Regions from separate parts of the Vibrio vulnificus NBRC 15645 genome, predicted to be linked through region 4. Evidence: predicted binding sites of a transcription regulator. Region 4 holds the regulator's gene; each other region holds the start of a gene.

Region 1 (5,048 bases), 1.4 Mb from region 4:
ACACCGCACAAGATAACTACCGCGAAGCCTCCTTTGAGCTATGCAATACCGAAGTGAAACTTTACTCAGTCAGTAAAGACGGACGCGTCCGCATCGTATGCGCTGATGGTGCGAAGTTTGCGCTAAACAGTGAAGAGACACTGAATGTAATGCGTGATATCAATATCGATTACTGTGATGGCGAAGGCTTAGGTAAGTTTAGCGAAACCAATAGCTACTACTCGTTCCAATGTAAGTCAGGTTCGCTATTAAGCATTTCTAAAGACAAGTAATGGCTGTCGCCACGCCAATGCTCTTGGTTGAATGGTGACTTTTCTTGTTCCTTTTACTGTTTTAACTAAGAAATGTACGAATGAAAAAGGCTTCCATCCGGAAGCCTTTTTGATGTTCAAGTAGCCAAAATCTTATGCGTAAACAGGTAGACGCTTACAGATTTCTAGTACTTTCTGTTTCGTTGCTTCGATAACCGCTTCATTGCCGATGTTGTCTAGTACGTCACACATCCAGTTTGCTAGCTCTTTCGCGTCTTCTTCAGTGAAACCACGGCGAGTGATCGCTGGCGTACCAACACGGATACCCGAAGTCACAAACGGACTACGAGGGTCGTTTGGTACTGAGTTCTTGTTTACCGTGATGTTTGCTGCGCCTAGTGCTGCGTCAGCATCTTTACCTGTAATGTCTTTGTCGATGAGGTCAACAAGAAACAGGTGGTTTTCTGTACCATTAGATACGATTTTGTAACCACGCTCTTGGAACTGAGCCACCATCGCTTTTGCGTTTTTCACTACGCGCGCTTGGTAAGCTTTAAACTCAGGTTCCATCGCTTCTTTGAACGCTACTGCTTTACCCGCGATAACGTGCATTAGAGGACCGCCTTGACCGCCAGGGAAAACGGCCGAGTTCAGTTTCTTGTACATGTCTTCGCCAGCGTTAGACAGGATAAGACCACCACGTGGACCTGCTAGCGTTTTGTGCGTCGTTGTCGTTACTACGTGTGCGTGTGGCACAGGTGTTGGGTATTCACCTGCTGCGATAAGACCCGCAACGTGCGCCATATCGACGAATAGGTAAGCGTCAACTTTGTCTGCGATTTCACGCATGCGCTTCCAATCAACGATTTGAGAGTACGCTGAGAAACCACCGATGATCATCTTAGGTTTGTGCTCAAACGCTAGCGCTTCCATTTCGTCGTAGTTAATTTGGCCAGCTTCATCGATACCGTAAGGGATGACGTTGTAGTGCTTACCAGAGAAGTTTACAGGAGAACCGTGAGTCAGGTGACCACCGTGCGCTAGGCTCATACCTAGAACTGTATCGCCTGGGTTAAGAAGTGCCATGTAAACCGCGCTGTTAGCTTGAGAGCCAGAGTGTGGCTGAACGTTCGCGTACTCACAACCAAACAGTTTGCATGCACGCTCAATCGCTAGAGACTCAGCTTTGTCCACGTACTCGCAACCACCGTAGTAGCGCTTGCCTGGGTAGCCTTCAGCGTACTTATTGGTTAGCTGAGAGCCTTGAGCTTCCATTACACGTGGACTTGTGTAGTTTTCTGAAGCGATCAGCTCGATGTGTTCTTCCTGGCGAAGAGTTTCTTCCTGGATAGCTGCGAATAGCTCCGCATCGTAATCAGCGATATTCATATCACGCTTAAGCATCTGTATCTCCTGACTCAGATTTGACTGAAAGTTGCAAAAAAACTGGTTAATGACCCAACGCAAACGTTTTCGTCACCGTAATGGCGCGCATTCTACATAATTTGATCCAGGTCATAAAGAGAAAATTCATTTTTCTCTATGCAGTTTCTTCATGATGACATGTGAAAGATTTCATCTTGGCTTTGTCCTTAAGCGAAAATGCAATCTAAAGTGTCAATTTTGCGTTTCACACCCTGTAAAACAACAATTACATAGGTTTACCCTAATTTTAGCCCGCTAGCTACCAAAAAGATCAGCTTTTTACTACTATGCACGCCCTCAATCGCAAATGAAATTTAACCACTGATGGAAAAACACTCACGTAGAGAAGACTGGATCGCCATATTAACCGGCACCTTTCTCGTCGCCCAAGGCGTCTTTTTTCTGCAATCAGCCAATCTACTGACAGGCGGGACAACTGGGCTTGCTCTGTTAGTCACTCAGTTTACTCCATTCACTTTTGGAATGTTGTATTTTTTGGCGAACTGCCCTTTCTATTTATTGGCTTGGAAACGCTATGGGCGTCGCTTTGCTTTTAATAGTGCCATTTCTGGTGGTTTAGTCTCAATTTTTGCCGATAACCTATATTTAGTAATCTCTGTTGAGCATATCAATGAAGTTTACTGCGCGATTGCGGGTGGGCTGTTAATGGGCCTAGGAATGCTTATCTTATTTCGTCATCGCTCCAGTTTGGGGGGCTTTAACGTGCTTTGCCTCTACATCCAAGATAAATTTGGTGTTTCAGTGGGGAAATCGCAGATGGCAATTGATGCAACCATCCTATTTGCTTCCTTTTTCTTTGTCAGCCCGACCACGATCGCACTGTCGATTCTCGGCGCTTTTGCGTTGAATTTAGTACTCGCGATGAATCATAAGCCGCATCGATACAAAATCCATTACACCTAACAATGCGCACACTTCGTTTAGGAAAAATGTTATATAATACAGGCAAATATTAACAATACTCTTCCTACATGATGCGAAATATTCTTGAAGAAGCAAAAGAGATTGGCTGTCTGATTAAAATCGGTGGAATGATCTATGATCCGCAGAAAAAGCACTTGCTTTATAACGATGAGCCGATCGATTTAGAGCCGAGAACCATTGAACTACTTGAATTTTTGCTCACTCATGTCGGTGAACCGCTCTCTGCGAATGCGATTATTCAAGAAATCTGGCGTAGCGACTACATTTCTAAAAATGTATTGACCAATAGAATATCGACTTTCCGAGCGCTTCTTCAAAAATATCTAACCAATGAAGATGCAACCAAGATATTGGTGACTTATCCCCGTAAAGGCTATTACCTTTGCGAAAGCCAAGTGAAGTTACTTGTGCACGAACAAGAAGAGCAGCAACCCCAACCTGACGCCTCTCCGACAATTCATCTCGCGTTAAGCGCCAAAATAGCCAAAATGAAGCCCGTACACTACTTGCTCATGCTTCTTTCTATGGCTTTTTTTGTTCTGTCTTATCTGTATATCTCAGAAACGAGCAGCTTGATCGAACAATATCGCAAGCAACAAACCATCCAAATGAGAGAGCTTCTTCTCAATCGAGTTGATGCAACAGGCCCCCAATCGAAACAGCATCGAAGAGTTATTAAAGCTTTGATTCTTGAACAACAAATTGAGTATCCCTATACCGATTTGGTCAATCAAGACATTCCGAGCTACTTCGTAACGACAATCGATGATGGCCCTTACTGGCCTGGAGCAAAGGAGAGCATCGCAAGTGAATACAAACTCAACCTTCGCTTAAAAGATCTCGACATTCCTTTTACGATACATGCAGAAGCCAAGTTGATCTTTTCTGCATCGGATAAAGAGGTTTTCAAAAAAAACTACATCATTAATCTCAATAGCTTGAGCCTTTCTCTATTACCCCTACAGCAAGATATTGCTCGTTTTTTTGCGCTTCCTATTCCGATAGAATACGATTGGCAATTGGATAATTTGTCTGTGTTTACGCAGTATGATCGTGAAATTGCCGATGGTTCATTCATTCCAGATGATGAGTTTAAAGCACTCTATTTTGCTCGACACACTACGTTATTTGAAAGCAATAAAGGGCAGCTAGAGAAAGCCATTAGCCAACTTTATACACGTTTCACACCACTTCCTGACGAACTAGGAATATGGCTGGGCTTAATTAACCTAAAAGTGGGAAGCTTAGAAAATGCGTTTGATTTTCTGCGCACTCCTGTCGGCGGCTCTAGGATTGATAACGCCTTTATTTACCTTCTCGTTTCCGACATTTCTTATAAAAGCGGCCGAGAAGATCTCTTTATGAAAAATTATCTACAATCCATCGTTTCACTATCCCATAGCGTTCCTTCAAAAGCGTTGTTTGAGCGGCTTGCTCAACCAGAGTCCGTTGAAACCTGCTTGTCACCTTGGAATCAATTGGAGAGTGAGTTTTCAAATAAAACTATGACGCATGCTTGGCGCAACATGCTTGAAGCTTATTGTAAAACCATGGCTAAGGTTCTGGAAAAAAAGTAAAACCATGAGCCTCTTAGACTCATGGCTTTACTTATCTAGTGTCTATGATTAAGCACAAGGTAGTACATCGATTCGGTATTCTTCTTCTTGGGAAAGAGGAATCTGATAGCGTACTGAGCACTGTTTAAACTCACTTTGATTCAGTGGTGTAATATAAGCAGTGCCTCTTTCATTTTCTGTTCTATGTACTTTCCATAATGAAGATGAACCTAGAATACCTTTTAGAACAATAGATAGGTTATTTTCGTCAGCATCGGGATAGCCATAAATAAATGCACAACTTTTGCTTCCATCAACCTCGCACCCTTTAAATGGTAAGTTCTGTGCAGGAATGACACCATAACCATCTGCAGTTTGACCATCAATTTTGTTTGAAACATAACGATAGTGCTCTTTCCCCTCTAACATCATCATGCCGTGAGCCATATTAACACCAGATTCTAGAGCACCTCGAACACTATAAAGTCGAGCTTCTCTTGCTTCATTTTGGATATTCATAAACTTTGGCACGGCGGCCACCGACAAAATACCAATAACGACAATGACAACCACCAACTCAATTAAACTATAACCATTGTTATTACGCATTTATTTCTCCTATTTTTTATTGTCACTTTGACTGAAGAGAAATTATCGAACTTTATTAAATAGTTAAAACAACAAAGTAAAACAATTCTAAACAAAACCTGTAACCACCTTAACACCACAGGTTAAGAAGGCCAGAACATAACACTCAAATTTGATTTTAAAATCAAACAACACCCAAGAAAACCACTCTAAAAACAAAAACTTAAACATAAAATTAAGTTTCATTTCCATTTGTTAACTTTCATGATTTGGCTTAGCACTC
Region 2 (5,048 bases), on a different replicon from region 4:
CGTCGTATTTACGATCAAAAGAACCAGACCCTACTCTACCTTTCGTACACAACCAAAGAAACCGAAGGTAGCTTCAAACATAGCTTATCAACGGTCCCGCTTTGGGGGACTGACGCCTACGTTGATCCGAGCAAAACAGAAGCACTAACTCAATAATATCTGCACAAAAACCACTTGGCCGAACAAAAACTGTTCGGCCAATTTTTCGCGTAACAAAAAGAGCCTTGTTTCAAAAAATTTGTGATATGATGCGCCTCTTTTTTCTCAATCTATCACTAGTATGAAGTTTCCTGGTCAGCGAAAATCTAAACACTATTTCCCTACAAACACTCGAGATCCACTCGTTACTGAACTTAAAGTGGCACCTAAGCTCTACCGCCCAACCATCGTTGGTGTTGGTCAGACAATCGTAGATATCGAAGCGCGTGTAGATGACGCATTTTTGGCGAAATATGAGTTAAGTAAAGGACACTCGCTAGTTCTTGAAGAAAGTAAAGCTGACGCCCTCTACGAAGAGTTAGTAGAACGTGGCCTAATTACTCACCAATACCCTGGTGATACCATTGGCAATACCCTTCATAACTACTCAGTCTTAGCAGACAGTAAGTCTGTTCTACTGGGTGTCATGTCGAAAAACATTCAAGTTGGTTCGTACGCCTATCGCTATTTGTGTCGTACATCTTCTCGCATGAACCTCAACCACCTACAAACGGTGGATGGCCCTATTGGTCGTTGCTACACCCTTATCTCTGAAGATGGTGAGCGCACCTTTGCGATCAACGAAGGTCACATGAACAAGCTCGCTCCAGAGAGCATTCCAGAAGAAGTGTTTGAAAAAGCAGCTGCGCTCGTGGTTTCGTCGTACCTAATGCGAGGTAAGCCGGAAGATCCAATGCCACAAGCGGTACAACGTGCTATTGAATACGCGAAAAAGTATTCCGTACCCGTCGTACTGACTCTCGGAACGAAATACGTGATCGAAGGCAACCCTGAATGGTGGCAGGAATACATCCGTGAAAACATCACGGTTGTGGCGATGAATGAAGAAGAAGGCCAAGCTCTGACCGGTGAATCTGATCCACTGAAAGCGGCCGATAAAGCACTCGACTGGGTTGACCTTGTCCTTTGCACTGCAGGTCCAGACGGCCTTTACATGGCAGGTTACACCGACAACGATGCGAAGCGCGAAACGACGCACGACCTTTACCAAGGTGCGATTGAAGGCTTCAATATGTACGAATTTAGTCGTGCAATGCGCCGAGCTGAATGTGAAGAGCCAGTCCGAGTCTACTCCCATATTGGCCCTTACTTAGGTGGCCCGGCCGAAATCAAAAACACCAATGGTGCTGGCGATGGTGCACTCTCTGCCCTTCTTCATGATATGGCGTCCAACGCGTTTCATCTGAAGAATGTCCCTAACTCAGAGAAACATCAGCATATGTGCCTGACCTATTCGTCACTGTCACAAATTTGTAAGTATGCAAACCGAGTCAGTTACGAAGTACTGACTCAGCATTCTCCGCGCCTATCACGTGCTTTACCAGAACGTGAAGACAGTTTAGAAGAAGCTTATTGGGATCGATAGATTCCGTACTTAATTCTCTTAAGGCTGCTATTATGCAGCCTTTTCTTTTTGATCTAAGCCAATTTTTCTCAAATTAAACTAAGCTGTAGCACAACTAAGCTTATATAATACTTTACTCAATTATGCATTTAAGTATCATGCCTCCGCAAACGTTTGCGTGATTGTTAGATAAGGGTTTTGCATGCTTTCAGATATCGATATTTGTCGTACGACACCTCTTAAACCAATTGAACAGATTGCAACAAAAGCAGGACTGTTGGCGGATGAGTTTGAAACTCACGGTTTATATAAAGCGAAAGTGTCTGCCCGATGTGTAAAACGCCTTGCTGAGCAACAAGATGGCAAACTTGTTTTGGTCACGGCAATTACACCAACCCCACTTGGAGAAGGCAAAACCGTCACCACTATCGGTCTAGCACAAGGGTTACAGAGCCTCAACCAATCGGTAATGGCGTGTATCCGTCAACCTTCTATGGGGCCTGTTTTTGGTGTCAAAGGGGGCGCTGCGGGTGGTGGCTATTCACAAGTCGCCCCGATGGATGAGCTGAATTTGCATCTTACTGGCGACATTCATGCCGTTACTGCGGCGCACAATCTTGCCGCAGCTGCCATTGATGCCCGCATCTATCACGAACAACGCGCTGGTTATCAAGCCTTTGAAGCTCGCACCGGGCTCCCTGCATTAAGAATTGACCCAGATCGCGTGGTTTGGAAACGCGTAATGGACCACAACGATCGCGCACTGCGTAAAGTTCGTGTTGGAATCAATGACGAAGGCAAGACCATCAACGGATTTGAACGTGAAGAAGGCTTTGATATTTCAGCCGCATCTGAACTGATGGCAATTTTGGCGTTGTCGAAAAACCTTCAAGATATGCGTGAACGCATTGGTAAAGTGGTTCTCGCTTACAATCTGGATGGCGAACCTGTTAGCGCAGAACAGCTACAAGTGGCAGGTGCGATGACAGTAACACTGAAAGAAGCGATCAAACCGACACTGATGCAAACACTTGAAGGTGTGCCTACCCTCATTCATGCGGGTCCGTTTGCCAACATTGCGCACGGAAACTCATCCATCATCGCTGATGAAATTGCCTTGAAACTATCGAGTTACGTTGTCACCGAAGCGGGTTTTGGCTCTGATATGGGGCTTGAAAAAGCATGCAACATCAAATCTTCAACTTCGCACAAAGCCCCCGATTGCGTGGTGATTGTTGCGACTTTGCGCGGTTTGAAAGCAAACTCTGGGCTGTATGATCTAAAACCTGGTATGCCATTACCAGACGCCTTATTTCAACCGGATCACGCAGCGCTGAAATCCGGCTTTAGTAACCTAAAATGGCATATTGATAATGCGCAAAAATACGGTTTACCAGTGGTCGTTGCTATCAATCAGTTTCCGCAAGACAGCGCAGATGAGCTTGGGCAACTCAAGCTTTGGATTCAGCAACTGCCACTCAATGTTCATGTCGCAATCAGCGAAGGCTTTGCCAAAGGTGGTAAAGGCATGGAAGCGGTGGCTCGTGAAGTGATTGAAGCATGTGATGCGCCTGCAAGCTTTCGCCCACTGTATAGAGCAGAGCAGACGCTCGAGGATAAAATCATCACCGTTTGTACTAAAGGTTACGGTTGTGGTGAGGTGCAATTTAGCGAAACAGCAAAACAACAGTTGGCTCTTTATCAAACGTTAGGATTTGGCGAGTTGGCCGTGTGTATGGCCAAAACTCCCCTTTCTATCTCGTCCGAGTCCTCTCTCAAAGGTGCACCGAGTGGATTTACCATCATGGTTCGTGAAGTTAGGCTCTGTGCTGGTGCGGGTTTTGTTTACGCGCTCACTGGCAATGTGATGACGATGCCTGGTTTACCAGACATTCCCGCTTTTATGGCGTTGGATATCGATGAAAATGGCAATATTGTTGGCCTAAGCTAAGCCGCGATTTCAATATCACATTGTTGAGGATCCTGTTGAGACTCCTTAAGCGCCTTGCAAAAAGGCGCTTTTTTTGAACCTAACGCAAACTAGATTACAGAAATCCCACCTAAAGCCTTATCTAGCACAACGTGTACTAGCCACTCGTTTTAGTACTTGTGATTATCGCTTATTTACAGTGTAAAACGACTAAGCGCCAAGACCTTAGACGCCGACCTTTTTTATCATTGCAACGCACTAACACCGTGCAACAACCATGCTCACTGCTTGCTTTTTGTGCACAGCAATGGATTATTTAATGAAAACATCATGATTTCTCAATAAAAAGGTTTTGGCTCAAATCTTGTACTAATCTTTAGGACATTGCACACATTCAGGGAGAATACGCATGCAGGACATTTTGACAGTGATACTGGCCGGAGGCATGGGATCACGACTCAGTCCATTAACGGATGACAGAGCAAAACCCGCGGTACCATTTGGTGGGAAGTACCGCATTATCGATTTCACGCTTACCAACTGCTTGCACTCCGGCCTGCGTAAAATTCTCGTCCTCACCCAGTACAAATCGCATTCGTTGCAAAAACATCTTCGTGATGGTTGGTCCATTTTCAACCCTGAACTGGGCGAATACATCACCTCCGTACCGCCTCAAATGCGCAAAGGTGGCAAATGGTACGAAGGCACAGCCGATGCCATCTATCACAACTTGTGGTTGCTCGAACGCAGTGAAGCCAAGTACGTCATGGTGTTATCCGGTGACCACATCTACCGAATGGACTACGCACCGATGCTGGAAGAACACATCGCCAATAATGCGGCACTCACGGTCGCTTGTATGGATGTGAACTGTAAAGAAGCCAAAGCGTTTGGTGTTATGGGGATAGAAGAAAATAATCGTGTCCATTCTTTTGTTGAAAAGCCTGAGAATCCACCGCACCTACCGAATAATCCCGAACGCAGCCTTGTTTCTATGGGCATCTATATTTTTAGTATGGATATACTGCAAAGCGCGTTAACCGAAGATGCGCAGAATGAGAATTCGTCACACGATTTCGGTAAAGATATCATTCCGAAACTTATTGAAACGGGTACTGTTTATGCCTACAAGTTCTGCGGTAGTAAAGGCCGGGTCGATAAAGATTGCTATTGGCGCGACGTAGGCACCATTGATTCCTTTTATCAAGCAAACATGGACCTTTTAGAGCCGATTCCTCCGATGAACCTCTACCAAAAAGACTGGGGGATCCGTACCTATGAACCCCAATATCCACCAGCAAGAACCGTTTCATCAGGTTCAGGAAATGAAGGTATTTTCATTAACTCAATGATTTCAAACGGTGTGATTAATTCGGGGGGATCCGTTCAGCATTCCATTGTTTCTTCGAATGTCAGAATCAACGACAGTGCGACAATTGTCGATAGTATTATTTTTGACGATGTTGAAATTGGTGAAGGATGCCAGTTGGTCAACTGCATCATCGACAAACATGTCAAAATCCCGCCCTACACTCAGATTGGCTTGAACCACTT
Region 3 (5,048 bases), 1.3 Mb from region 4:
ACACTGATTAGTGCTTTTTTCATCCCTGCCTACTGATCACTAACGTTTGCAAATAAGTGCAGATAAGCTTGGCTTAATTTTCGCAACGATTCAATAAAAAAGCCCCTCAGGAGAGGGGCTTAAGTTTGCTTTTCGTAGCTAGGTCACTAATCGAGTTGTGGGCCTGCAGCCACAAGTGATTGACCTTCCGCATTGTCGGTGTACTTAGCGAAGTTGTTGATAAAGCGCTGAGCAAGGTCTTGCGCTTTGCTTTCCCACTGTAGCGGGTCAACGTAGGTGTCGCGTGGGTCAAGGATGGTTGGATCCACACCAGGCAACGATGTTGGTACTTCTAGATTGAAGATAGGCACGTGTTTGGTTGGTGCTTCTTCAATAGAACCATCAAGGATCGCATCGATAATACCGCGCGTATCTTGGATTGAGATACGTTTGCCACTGCCATTCCAACCGGTATTGACGAGGTAGGCTTCTGCGCCTGCTTCTTCCATACGTTTTACCAGTACTTCAGCGTACTTGGTTGGGTGAAGCGTCAGGAACGCAGCACCAAAACACGCAGAGAAGGTGGGTGTTGGTTCAGTAATACCACGCTCAGTACCAGCCAACTTCGCAGTAAAACCAGAGAGGAAGTGATACTTCGTCTGTTCTGGAGTCAGTTTAGACACGGGAGGCAACACGCCAAACGCATCGGCAGAAAGGAAGATCACTTTGTTCGCATGACCGCCTTTTGATACGGGCTTAACGATGTTTTCAATATGATGGATTGGGTAAGAAACGCGAGTATTTTCGGTTTTTGAACCATCATCAAAGTTGATCGAGCCGTCATTGCGAACGGTCACGTTTTCTAGCAGTGCATCGCGGCGGATGGCATTGTAAATATCAGGCTCAGCTTCTTTGGACAGCTTGATGGTTTTCGCGTAACAACCACCTTCGAAGTTAAACACGCCGTCGTCATCCCAGCCGTGCTCGTCATCGCCAATCAGTGCGCGTTTTGGATCGGTCGACAGCGTCGTTTTACCAGTACCAGATAGACCGAAGAAGATCGCCACATCACCTTCTTTGCCCATGTTGGCAGAACAGTGCATCGACGCAATGCCTTTAAGAGGCAGGAAGTAGTTCATCATCGCGAACATGCCTTTCTTCATCTCACCGCCGTACCAAGTACCGCCGATCAACTGCATGCGCTCAGTTAGGTTAAACACCGTGAAGTTTTCAGAGTTCAGACCGTGCTCTTTCCACTTTTGGTTGGTGCATTTTGCACCATTCATCACCACGAAATCAGGCTCAAAGCTGGCCAATTCTTCTTCGGTCGGACGAATGAACATATTCTTAACGAAATGCGCTTGCCACGCCACTTCGGTGATGACTCGAATGCTAAGACGGGTATCAGGGTTAGCACCACAATAACCATCAATGACAAAAACGCGCTTGCCAGAAAGCTGGTTAGTGACCAGTTGTTTTAGGTCATTCCACACTTCTTGTGTGATTGGCTTGTTATCGTTTTTTACCGCATCAGTGGTCCACCACATATGTTCTTCGGTGGTGGCATCCTTCACAATGTATTTGTCTTTTGGTGAGCGGCCAGTGAAGATGCCTGTGTCTACAGCCACCGCGCCGAGCTCTGTCACTACGCCTTTTTCGTAGCCTTCGAGATCAGCTCGAGTCTCTTCTGCAAACAGTATTTCGTAACTTGGGTTGCGTACAACCTCTTTTACGTTGCGAAGACCATGCTTGGTTAGATCAATTGATGCAGCCTTTGTATGTTCCATAACGGTCATAGGTGCTCCTTATAGGATTTTTGTAGGGATTTTGTAAGAATTTATTAATTTTTTCTGCTCACCATGCTAACAACGGGTGGGGGAGAAAACAGGGATATAGTTCAAAAATTGCCCTTAATTTTCCTATGGTTTTAGGTGTCCCGTCACATATTGGCTGAGATAGTTTATCGCGCACGCAAACCTTTGCGCTAGATCAAAAGAATTATTAATTGCCAAAAATTAAGGGGTTATTTAATTACGTATAAACCCATGTTTTATCGGGTTTTGATCACAAAAAGGCCAGCATAAGCTGGCCTTTTGATGGGTAAATTACGTGCTTGGTAAAGCGGGTAAATTAATGCAACGTTTTTGGCTCCGATGCTGCCTCTTCGTACAGCTTGTTGACGTCAGATTCATCAAACGAATAAGTCGTGCCGCAGTAATCACAATGTAAAGAAACGGATCCATCAGACGCCAAAATGTCATAAATTTCATTTTTGTCGACGGTCACGATCGCCGCGCCACTGCGTTCACGTGAACAACCACAACGGAACTCGACATTTTGCGGTTCAAACAAGCGCACTTGTTCTTGATTGTAGAGACGGTAAAGCAGCTCGTTTGCTGGTAGCGTGAACAGCTCTTCATTTTTTACCGTATTGGTCAATTGCTCCAGATGCTCGAAATCATTTTCTGAACCAGTGCCGTCAGGCACTACTTGAATCAGCATACCCGCTGCGTGTGCTTTGCCTTCGTGCTCGCCCGTGCGGATCCAGATGCGAGTTTTCAACTGCTCAGAGCGTTCAAAATAGCCTTCCAGAACTTGCTCAAGGTTGTCACCTTCTAGGCCAACAATACCTTGGTAACGCTCGCCTTTTTTCGGTTCGATGGTGATGACCATATAACCTTTGCCCATCATGTCGTGTAGGGTTGCGTCGTCGGCAATATGGCCTTCCCAGCGAGCCACACCACGAATTTTCTGCTCATTGTCACCATTGATCACGGCCAGTGAAACAGGGCCATCGCCTTGTAGCTGAATGGTGATAGAGCCTTCAAACTTTAAAGTTGCAGTCAGAAGAGTGGTAGAAACCAATAGCTCACCAAGCAGTTTTTGTAGGGCTGCCGGATAATCCTTGCTAGAAATAATTCGCTGATACGCTTCATCCAGTTGTACCAACTCGCCACGTACTGAAAGATCTTCAAATAAGTAGCGATTCAAAACATTGCTTGCCATTTAGCGATTCCTCGTAGGTATTTTCCGGCTTTTACTGGTGTTTAAATTTGATAATGTCGCGGCGCTGCTTTTTATCTGGGCGGCGGTCTGGACTTGGGTTATGCGCGTTGAGTTTACGTTGCATTGCTTGTGCTTCGCGCTTTGCTTGGCTCTCTTGCGTTTCGCTATAAAGCGTCTGTGCTTCTGGTGCGCCACGTCGCTGGGTGGATAGCTTTTCTATCACAACCGTTTTTTCTTCATTGCCTTGGCGAAGTTTCAATACCGCGCCTACTTCGACAATCTTACTGGGCTTTGCACGTTGGCCATTATAGTGGACTTTACCGCCATCGACCATATCGCGAGCGATTGAACGGGTTTTGTAAAATCTTGCAGCCCACAGCCATTTATCGAGCCTAACGGCTTCATTTGGGGAACTCATGGTCACTTTTACTCTCTAATCACTGCTGTGAATGATTGAATCTTGCACTTTACAATGGTGACTTACCGCAAATTTTTCAAGGCAGTTGGCAAAATCGTAATCAGAGAGGCGTGTCACAAGCAAGCTGTGATATAGTGCAAAGCTCTGTGTCGAAGCGAGATTTATCGACGCAACAACAGCATAACGTGCTGTTTTAGGAGAGCATTTTTCCACCTTGATCAGGAAAAGTGCGAGCGATTTTCTTCAGTCGAATAAAGAAAGATAGATCGCAGTGCGTTCAAGCAAAGAAAGCGAGAGCGCAAAATTTAAACAGTGAAAGGAACCGATTGAGTGAAACCATCAGAGCTGAGTGCCGGATTGGCCAATAGCCCATTGCTGACGCGGATGATTGCCAACAACGGCATGATTCAGAGTCGAGCGAGTGCTTTATTAGCTGGCGTGCTGGTGGCTTTGACAGGCTGGACTTTAGGACAAGTCGTCTGGCTAACACAAGAGAGCAATACGCAGATCGTCGCTTGGCGACCTGCACCGCAGCAAAACGCACAAGGTAAGCAAGGTGAGCGATTAAACCTTGCTGATCTGCAAGCCATCAACTTGTTTGGGGTTTACAACGAGAATAAACCTAAGCCTGTTGTCAGCCAACCGGTGGTGCAAGACGCGCCTAAAACGCGGCTAAATTTGGTGTTAGTTGGGGCGGTGGCGAGCAGCAATCCTCAAACCAGCTTGGCCGTTATCGCCAACCGTGGTCAGCAAGCAACCTACGGGGTTGGGGAAGAAATCGAAGGCACTCGCGCTAAGTTAAAAGCGGTTCTGGTCGATCGTGTGATCATCGATAATGAAGGGCGTGACGAGACCCTGATGCTTGAAGGCGTGGAATACAAGAAATTGTCTGAATCTGCTCCGCGTGTCATTCCGTCATCGACGATCGCTAAGAATAACCCGCCAGATACGGATGAACAGCTAGCGCAAATTCGAGAAGAAATTACCGCCGATCCGCAGAAGATTTTCCAATACGTGCGTTTGTCTCAAGTGAAGCAAGAAGACAAAGTGATTGGTTATCGCGTGAGTCCGGGAAAAAGCCCACAACTGTTTGAAGCCGTTGGGTTACAAGATGGGGATATTGCCGTGCAGTTAAATGGCAACGATCTCACCGACCCAGCCGCCATGGGCAAAATTTTTAATGCTGTTTCAGAGCTCACCGAGTTGAACCTCACGGTGGAACGAGACGGACAGCAGCATGATATTTACATCCAGTTTTAACACTTAGGCTCAAAGCGTAAGTTCAGGGAGATAAACGTGAAACATTGGTTTAGCAAAAGCGCTTGGCTACTCGCAGGTACCTTAGCCTGCTCAAGCGGCGTGCTGGCAAACGAGTTTAGTGCAAGCTTTAAAGGCACCGATATTCAAGAGTTCATCAATATTGTCGGTCGAAACTTAGAAAAGACCATCATTGTCGACCCTTCGGTGCGAGGCAAAATTGATGTACGCAGCTACGACGTATTAAATGAAGAGCAGTACTACAGCTTTTTCCTAAACGTACTTGAAGTGTATGGCTACGCGGTGGTTGAAATGGAAAATGGCGTACTGAAAGTCGTCAAATCCAAAGATTCCAAAACCTCCGCCATTCCCGTGGTCAGTGATGACA
Region 4 (5,048 bases):
GCAGACATTCTATTCATAACTAGTAACATTTCTAGTCATACTTCGTTTGAAATGCAAGTATCTTGATTTTTATTGATTCAAAACAAGCTTAATATCAGACCATTAACAAGCTCAAATATATTTATATTTTTCTTAACAATAGGCGTTATTGTTATTCATTTTTTTTGGTTACACTTATAGGAGATTGATTTAGGAGCGATAAATGATGCAAGAGATAAAAGCCTTTAATGAAAAACGTGCGGAAATATATTGGTGGCTTTCCAGCTTATTTGCCAAAGAACTGACTCAGGAAGAACTCGATAAATATCAAAGCATGGAAATTAGAGCGTTTTTAACGGGATTGGCTGAAAACGATGCTCTGCGACCATCCGTTAACGCCTTTGTCGACGCACTCAATCGTCTTGTTGACCGTCAAGATGCGCAATTGGAATTAGCGGCAGATTTTTGTGACCTATTTTTGAAAACCGCAAAACATGGCGCACTTCCATACGCATCAATTTACCTTACAAAAGATGGCCTACTCAATGGCGAGCCGGCACAAAAAATGGATGCTTGGCTAAAAAAACATGGTGTGCAGGTCAATCAACAACTGAATGAACCGGCCGATCACTTAGCGATCATGCTCGACTTTCTTGGCAACCTCATCATTCGCTCAAATGAGTTTGAACAAGATCGCCACATGGAAGATGCTTTCATCGAGCAAAACACATTTATTCAAGAAATGTTGCTCTCTTGGTTACCTACCTTCTCTCAACGAGCAGCACAATATGATGAGTTTGGCTTCTATAACAGCGCAATAAAACTACTTGTTGCGTTTTGTATGCTGGACAGCGACTATTTAGTTGGATAATAATTACGCCCTTATCAATAGAGCAAACACTCGGTTACACTTTAACCACTAAAGTGTGAACACGGATACACAATTCGCTGTTTGAGTAGGTTGCCACTCTTGCCGTCTCGGTCTAGAATTGAGACCGCAATCGATAAAATATGATTTTAATGCAAACCGCTGAAATACAGCGGTTTTTGTGTTTATTTAAAGCTAAGCTGCTGCTTTTCTAGTGTGTCTTCCTTACAAAGCGAATTCGGAGAAAGGTAGCAAACTGTGTTGCAACAAAGAATCGTAGATTCAAAATGCAACCTTAGACAGGACAATACCTATGGCCACAATTAAAGATGTCGCGCGTCTCGCTGGAGTATCCACGACCACAGTGTCGCACGTAATCAACAAAACGCGTTTTGTTGCAGAAGCCACTCAAGAAAAAGTCATGAAAGCGGTTGACGAGCTCAACTACGCGCCTAGCGCAGTAGCGCGTAGCCTAAAGTGCAACACAACTCGTACTATTGGTATGCTGGTCACTCAATCTACCAATTTGTTCTTTTCTGAAGTGATTGATGGCGTAGAAAGCTACTGTTACCGCCAAGGTTATACGCTAATTCTTTGTAATACCGGCGGTATCTACGAGAAGCAACGTGATTACATTCGTATGCTTGCGGAAAAACGCGTAGATGGCATTTTGGTGATGTGTTCAGACCTCACTGAAGAACTACGCGAAATGCTTGATAAGCATGCAGATATTCCTAAAGTGATTATGGACTGGGGTCCAATCAGCTCACAAGCCGATAAAATTATCGATAACTCAGAGGAAGGTGGCTACTTGGCCACTAAGTACTTGATTGAAAATGGTCATACAAAAATTGCGTGTTTAAGTGGTCACTTTGAAAAAGCCGCGTGCCAAGAGCGCATCCAAGGCTTTAAACGCGCGATGAAGGAAGCCAATATTACCGTTAACAACGAGTGGATCCTTGAAGGAAACTTTGAATGTGATACGGCTGTGATGGCTGCTGACAAGATCGCGTCGTGGCAAGATCGCCCAACGGCGGTCTTCTGCTTCAACGACACCATGGCACTGGGTTTGATGAGCCGCCTTCAACAGTTAGGCCTTCGCATTCCTGAAGACATCTCTGTGATCGGCTACGATAATATTGAGTTGGCGGAATACTTCTCACCACCGCTAACAACCATCCACCAGCCAAAACGCCGTGTTGGTAAAAATGCATTTGAGATCCTTCTCGAACGTATTAAGGACAAAGAGCATGACAAACGCGTGTTTGAAATGCATCCCGAGTTAGTGGTTCGTGATACCGTTAAAAAAATCAATTAGTTAAGACTAATATTCTAAAGCATCCAAATCTGGATGCTTTTTTTTCATTCTTAGTAAGTGATTTGTTAAGTCAAATTCTGTTAAGTTCTTAAAATCGAGTATTCATTCACTTAACTGCAACTATTATTTGAACCAATGTCACATTTTTTATTTGAAAATGTGATGTTACTCCAATAGAAATCGTATCCTTCTAGTGTCACGCACAGGGCAAACCATTTGAAAAAGTGGGACGCAAAGCCTCCGGCCTAAACCAGACGTTTTTTGGTAGGTAGCGGGGTTACCGATGGCAAAAATGCATAACAACAAGTTTACCCATTAATGACATTGTATTTGCATTGGTTTGCTAATCTCTCGGACCTGATTTGGTGGCGTAATAGTAATTACACCGAGATAACACATCATGGATAAACCGATACTCAAAGATTCAATGAAGCTTTTTGAGCAACTTGGTGCGATAAAATCTCGCTCAATGTTTGGCGGATTCGGCCTTTTTGCAGATGAGACCATGTTCGCACTTGTGGTGAAAGACCAGCTTCATATTCGCGCAGATCAAAAATCAACATTACTTTTTGAAAAGCAAGGGCTCAAACCATACGTTTATACTAAGCGTGGGTTTCCTGTTGTCACTAAGTACTACGCGATTTCAGACGCGCTATGGCAAGACCAAAATGCACTACTCGCTTTAGCCAAACGTGCATTGGCCAGTGCTAATAATGATAAACAACAGCAAGCAACAGCAAAACCTGAACGATTAAAAGACCTACCTAACCTGCGTTTAGCCACCGAACGAATGCTTAAAAAGGCGGGAATTGAAACAGTCGAGCAGTTGGAATCTCAAGGCGCGGTTCGTGCGTACGAAGCGATTAAAAACACCCACAGTGGTGCCGTGAGCTTAGAGCTGCTTTGGGCGTTAGAGGGAGCCATCAATGGTACGCACTGGAGTGTGATTCCTCAGCAACGTCGAGACGAATTAGTGAATAAATTGTCTTTGTAGGCAAGCACGTTTATTATTTCTTATAGATTAAAACCACATCAAAATGATGTGGTTTTTTTATATCGTTTGAAAGATTTTCTGTCTCAATCAGGTCTGATAACCAAGCTATCTGGAGAAAAATTGAATGAACAAAAAACTCGTATTCGGAATCTTGCTTATCGCGACCATTATTTTATTGGCGGTTAATTTTAGTCAATACCTCACACTCGACAACGCTAAAGCACAACAACTTGCCCTGAACAGTTTTATTGAAGAAAACTTTCTGTTTTCTTCAATAAGCTATTTTGTCATTTACGTTGGTCTTACCGCCTTTTCAGTTCCTGGAGCTACCGTCGTCACGCTATTAGGCGCTGCTCTGTTTGGTTTTTGGTATAGCCTACTGCTTGTCTCGTTTGCCAGCACCATTGGGGCAACCATCGCATTTTTGAGTAGTCGCTACCTGCTAAAAGATTGGGTGCAGGCACGTTTTGGAGACAAACTTAGCGCGATCAACCAAGGCGTTGAAAAGGATGGCGCCTTTTATCTATTTTCATTACGCTTGATCCCTGTCTTCCCATTTTTCCTGATTAACTTGCTAATGGGTTTAACACCAATTTCCATTGGTCGTTACTATCTTACTAGCCAGATAGGCATGCTACCTGGTACGGCTGTCTACCTAAATGCGGGGACACAATTGGCCGACATCAACTCGTTGTCGGGGATACTTTCACCGACAGTATTAGCCTCATTTGCGTTATTGGGTGTGTTTCCTATCGCTGTAAAATGGATCATGAGTAAATTTAGACCTCAACTCTCTTCATAAAAGGAATTCACTTATGAAGATATTCACCGCCAACACGCCTATAGAAGCGCATATCGTGTGCCAATTACTGATGAATGAAGCGGTACAATGTGAGGTTCGAGGTGAGGGTTTATTTGGCTTGAGAGGTGAGTTACCAGCAACTGAGGATACCAATCCATACATTTGGCTATTGGAACCTGAGAAAGTCGATTTTGCTAAAGCGATATTAGCCAGCTATCGTGAGCAGCAAGTAGCGCATCAAAATTGGCTATGCCCACAGTGCGGAGAAGAAATAGAAGGTCAATTTGGAGCTTGCTGGCATTGTGGGCAAGTACTTGAGTAATGAGCGCAATTGACAGAGGAAGGCACTAGCCTTCCTCATGTTTTATTAGATTTGGCGTTGGATAAAATCGATCGAATGCTGGTTAAACTCGTCGGGCTTTTCCACATTGCACACATGGCCACAGTTTTTTATCTCTAGCAACTCACTCTGGGTGTGAGCAGCAACCATCTCTTTGACGGGTTTAATAAACATATAATCACGCTCTCCCATCAAATATAGCGTTGGGATCGGCAATTCACGCTCTTTGAAATAACGCATCAGTGGATTCACCTCTGCCGCGAGTATAAACCAACGCTTAAACTCTTTTTGACACAGCTTCTTCGCTTCACGGATAAAGAGATGACGTGATTCCTGCTGATTTTTTTGCGGCATCACAATATAGGCAAACAGCTTGTACAACCACATATAGGGCAGCACATGCTTGCCAAAGTTACCTAGAGAGACCAAGATACGAGAACGCGCATCGAGACGCGTTACCGCACCACCAAGCACCATGGATTTAACCCTTTCCCCCGCCAGTTCCGCTAGATTTCGGACAATGATCGTCCCTAGAGACATCCCAACGAAATGCGCGGAGTGAATTTTAAGATGATCAAGCACCTTGAGGATATCTTGCGTCACCGCCCCAAAGGTATAGCGGTTACTGATCAATTCTTTTAATAGTTGATTGGATTTACCGTGCCCACGTAAGTCAACCAATAACAGATTGAAATGCTGCTTGTACGCTTTAATTTGCTTAAACCAGATGGACGAACTGCCACCCGC

Evidence for each region. Region 4 encodes PurR, which represses purine synthesis genes. Its sites were predicted from a motif close to TNANGNAAACGTTTNCNTNA; they were not measured.
Region 1: glyA (serine hydroxymethyltransferase) is a predicted target of PurR. The motif match lies at 1,711-1,730, and genes of this name have one in related genera.
Region 2: AOT11_RS21705 (formate--tetrahydrofolate ligase) is a predicted target of PurR. The motif match lies at 1,727-1,746, and genes of this name have one in related genera.
Region 3: pckA (phosphoenolpyruvate carboxykinase (ATP)) is a predicted target of PurR. The motif match lies at 1,947-1,966, and genes of this name have one in related genera.

The regions. Positions count from the first base shown of each region.
Region 1 covers NZ_CP012881.1:751,033-756,080, forward strand. The annotation lists gene AOT11_RS03410 (hypothetical protein) at 1-272, shown strand, start outside; gene glyA (serine hydroxymethyltransferase) at 405-1,655, opposite strand; gene AOT11_RS03420 (YitT family protein) at 2,001-2,600, shown strand; gene AOT11_RS03425 (winged helix-turn-helix domain-containing protein) at 2,669-4,198, shown strand; gene AOT11_RS03430 (prepilin-type N-terminal cleavage/methylation domain-containing protein) at 4,247-4,786, opposite strand.
Region 2 covers NZ_CP012882.1:1,383,008-1,388,055, forward strand. The annotation lists gene AOT11_RS21695 (CreA family protein) at 1-156, shown strand, start outside; gene AOT11_RS21700 (inosine/guanosine kinase) at 281-1,585, shown strand; gene AOT11_RS21705 (formate--tetrahydrofolate ligase) at 1,767-3,515, shown strand; gene glgC (glucose-1-phosphate adenylyltransferase) at 3,904-5,048, shown strand, end outside.
Region 3 covers NZ_CP012881.1:1,352,377-1,357,424, reverse strand. The annotation lists gene AOT11_RS06270 (AsmA family protein) at 1-23, opposite strand, end outside; gene pckA (phosphoenolpyruvate carboxykinase (ATP)) at 147-1,775, opposite strand; gene hslO (Hsp33 family molecular chaperone HslO) at 2,110-2,985, opposite strand; gene hslR (ribosome-associated heat shock protein Hsp15) at 3,017-3,403, opposite strand; gene gspC (type II secretion system protein GspC) at 3,788-4,663, shown strand; gene gspD (type II secretion system secretin GspD) at 4,700-5,048, shown strand, end outside.
Region 4 covers NZ_CP012881.1:2,610,984-2,616,031, reverse strand. The annotation lists gene torD (molecular chaperone TorD) at 203-850, shown strand; gene purR (HTH-type transcriptional repressor PurR) at 1,161-2,165, shown strand; cyclic di-GMP riboswitch class I at 2,362-2,450, shown strand; gene AOT11_RS12115 (TfoX/Sxy family DNA transformation protein) at 2,566-3,159, shown strand; gene AOT11_RS12110 (TVP38/TMEM64 family protein) at 3,284-3,961, shown strand; gene AOT11_RS12105 (putative signal transducing protein) at 3,975-4,283, shown strand; gene AOT11_RS12100 (alpha/beta fold hydrolase) at 4,329-5,048, opposite strand, start outside.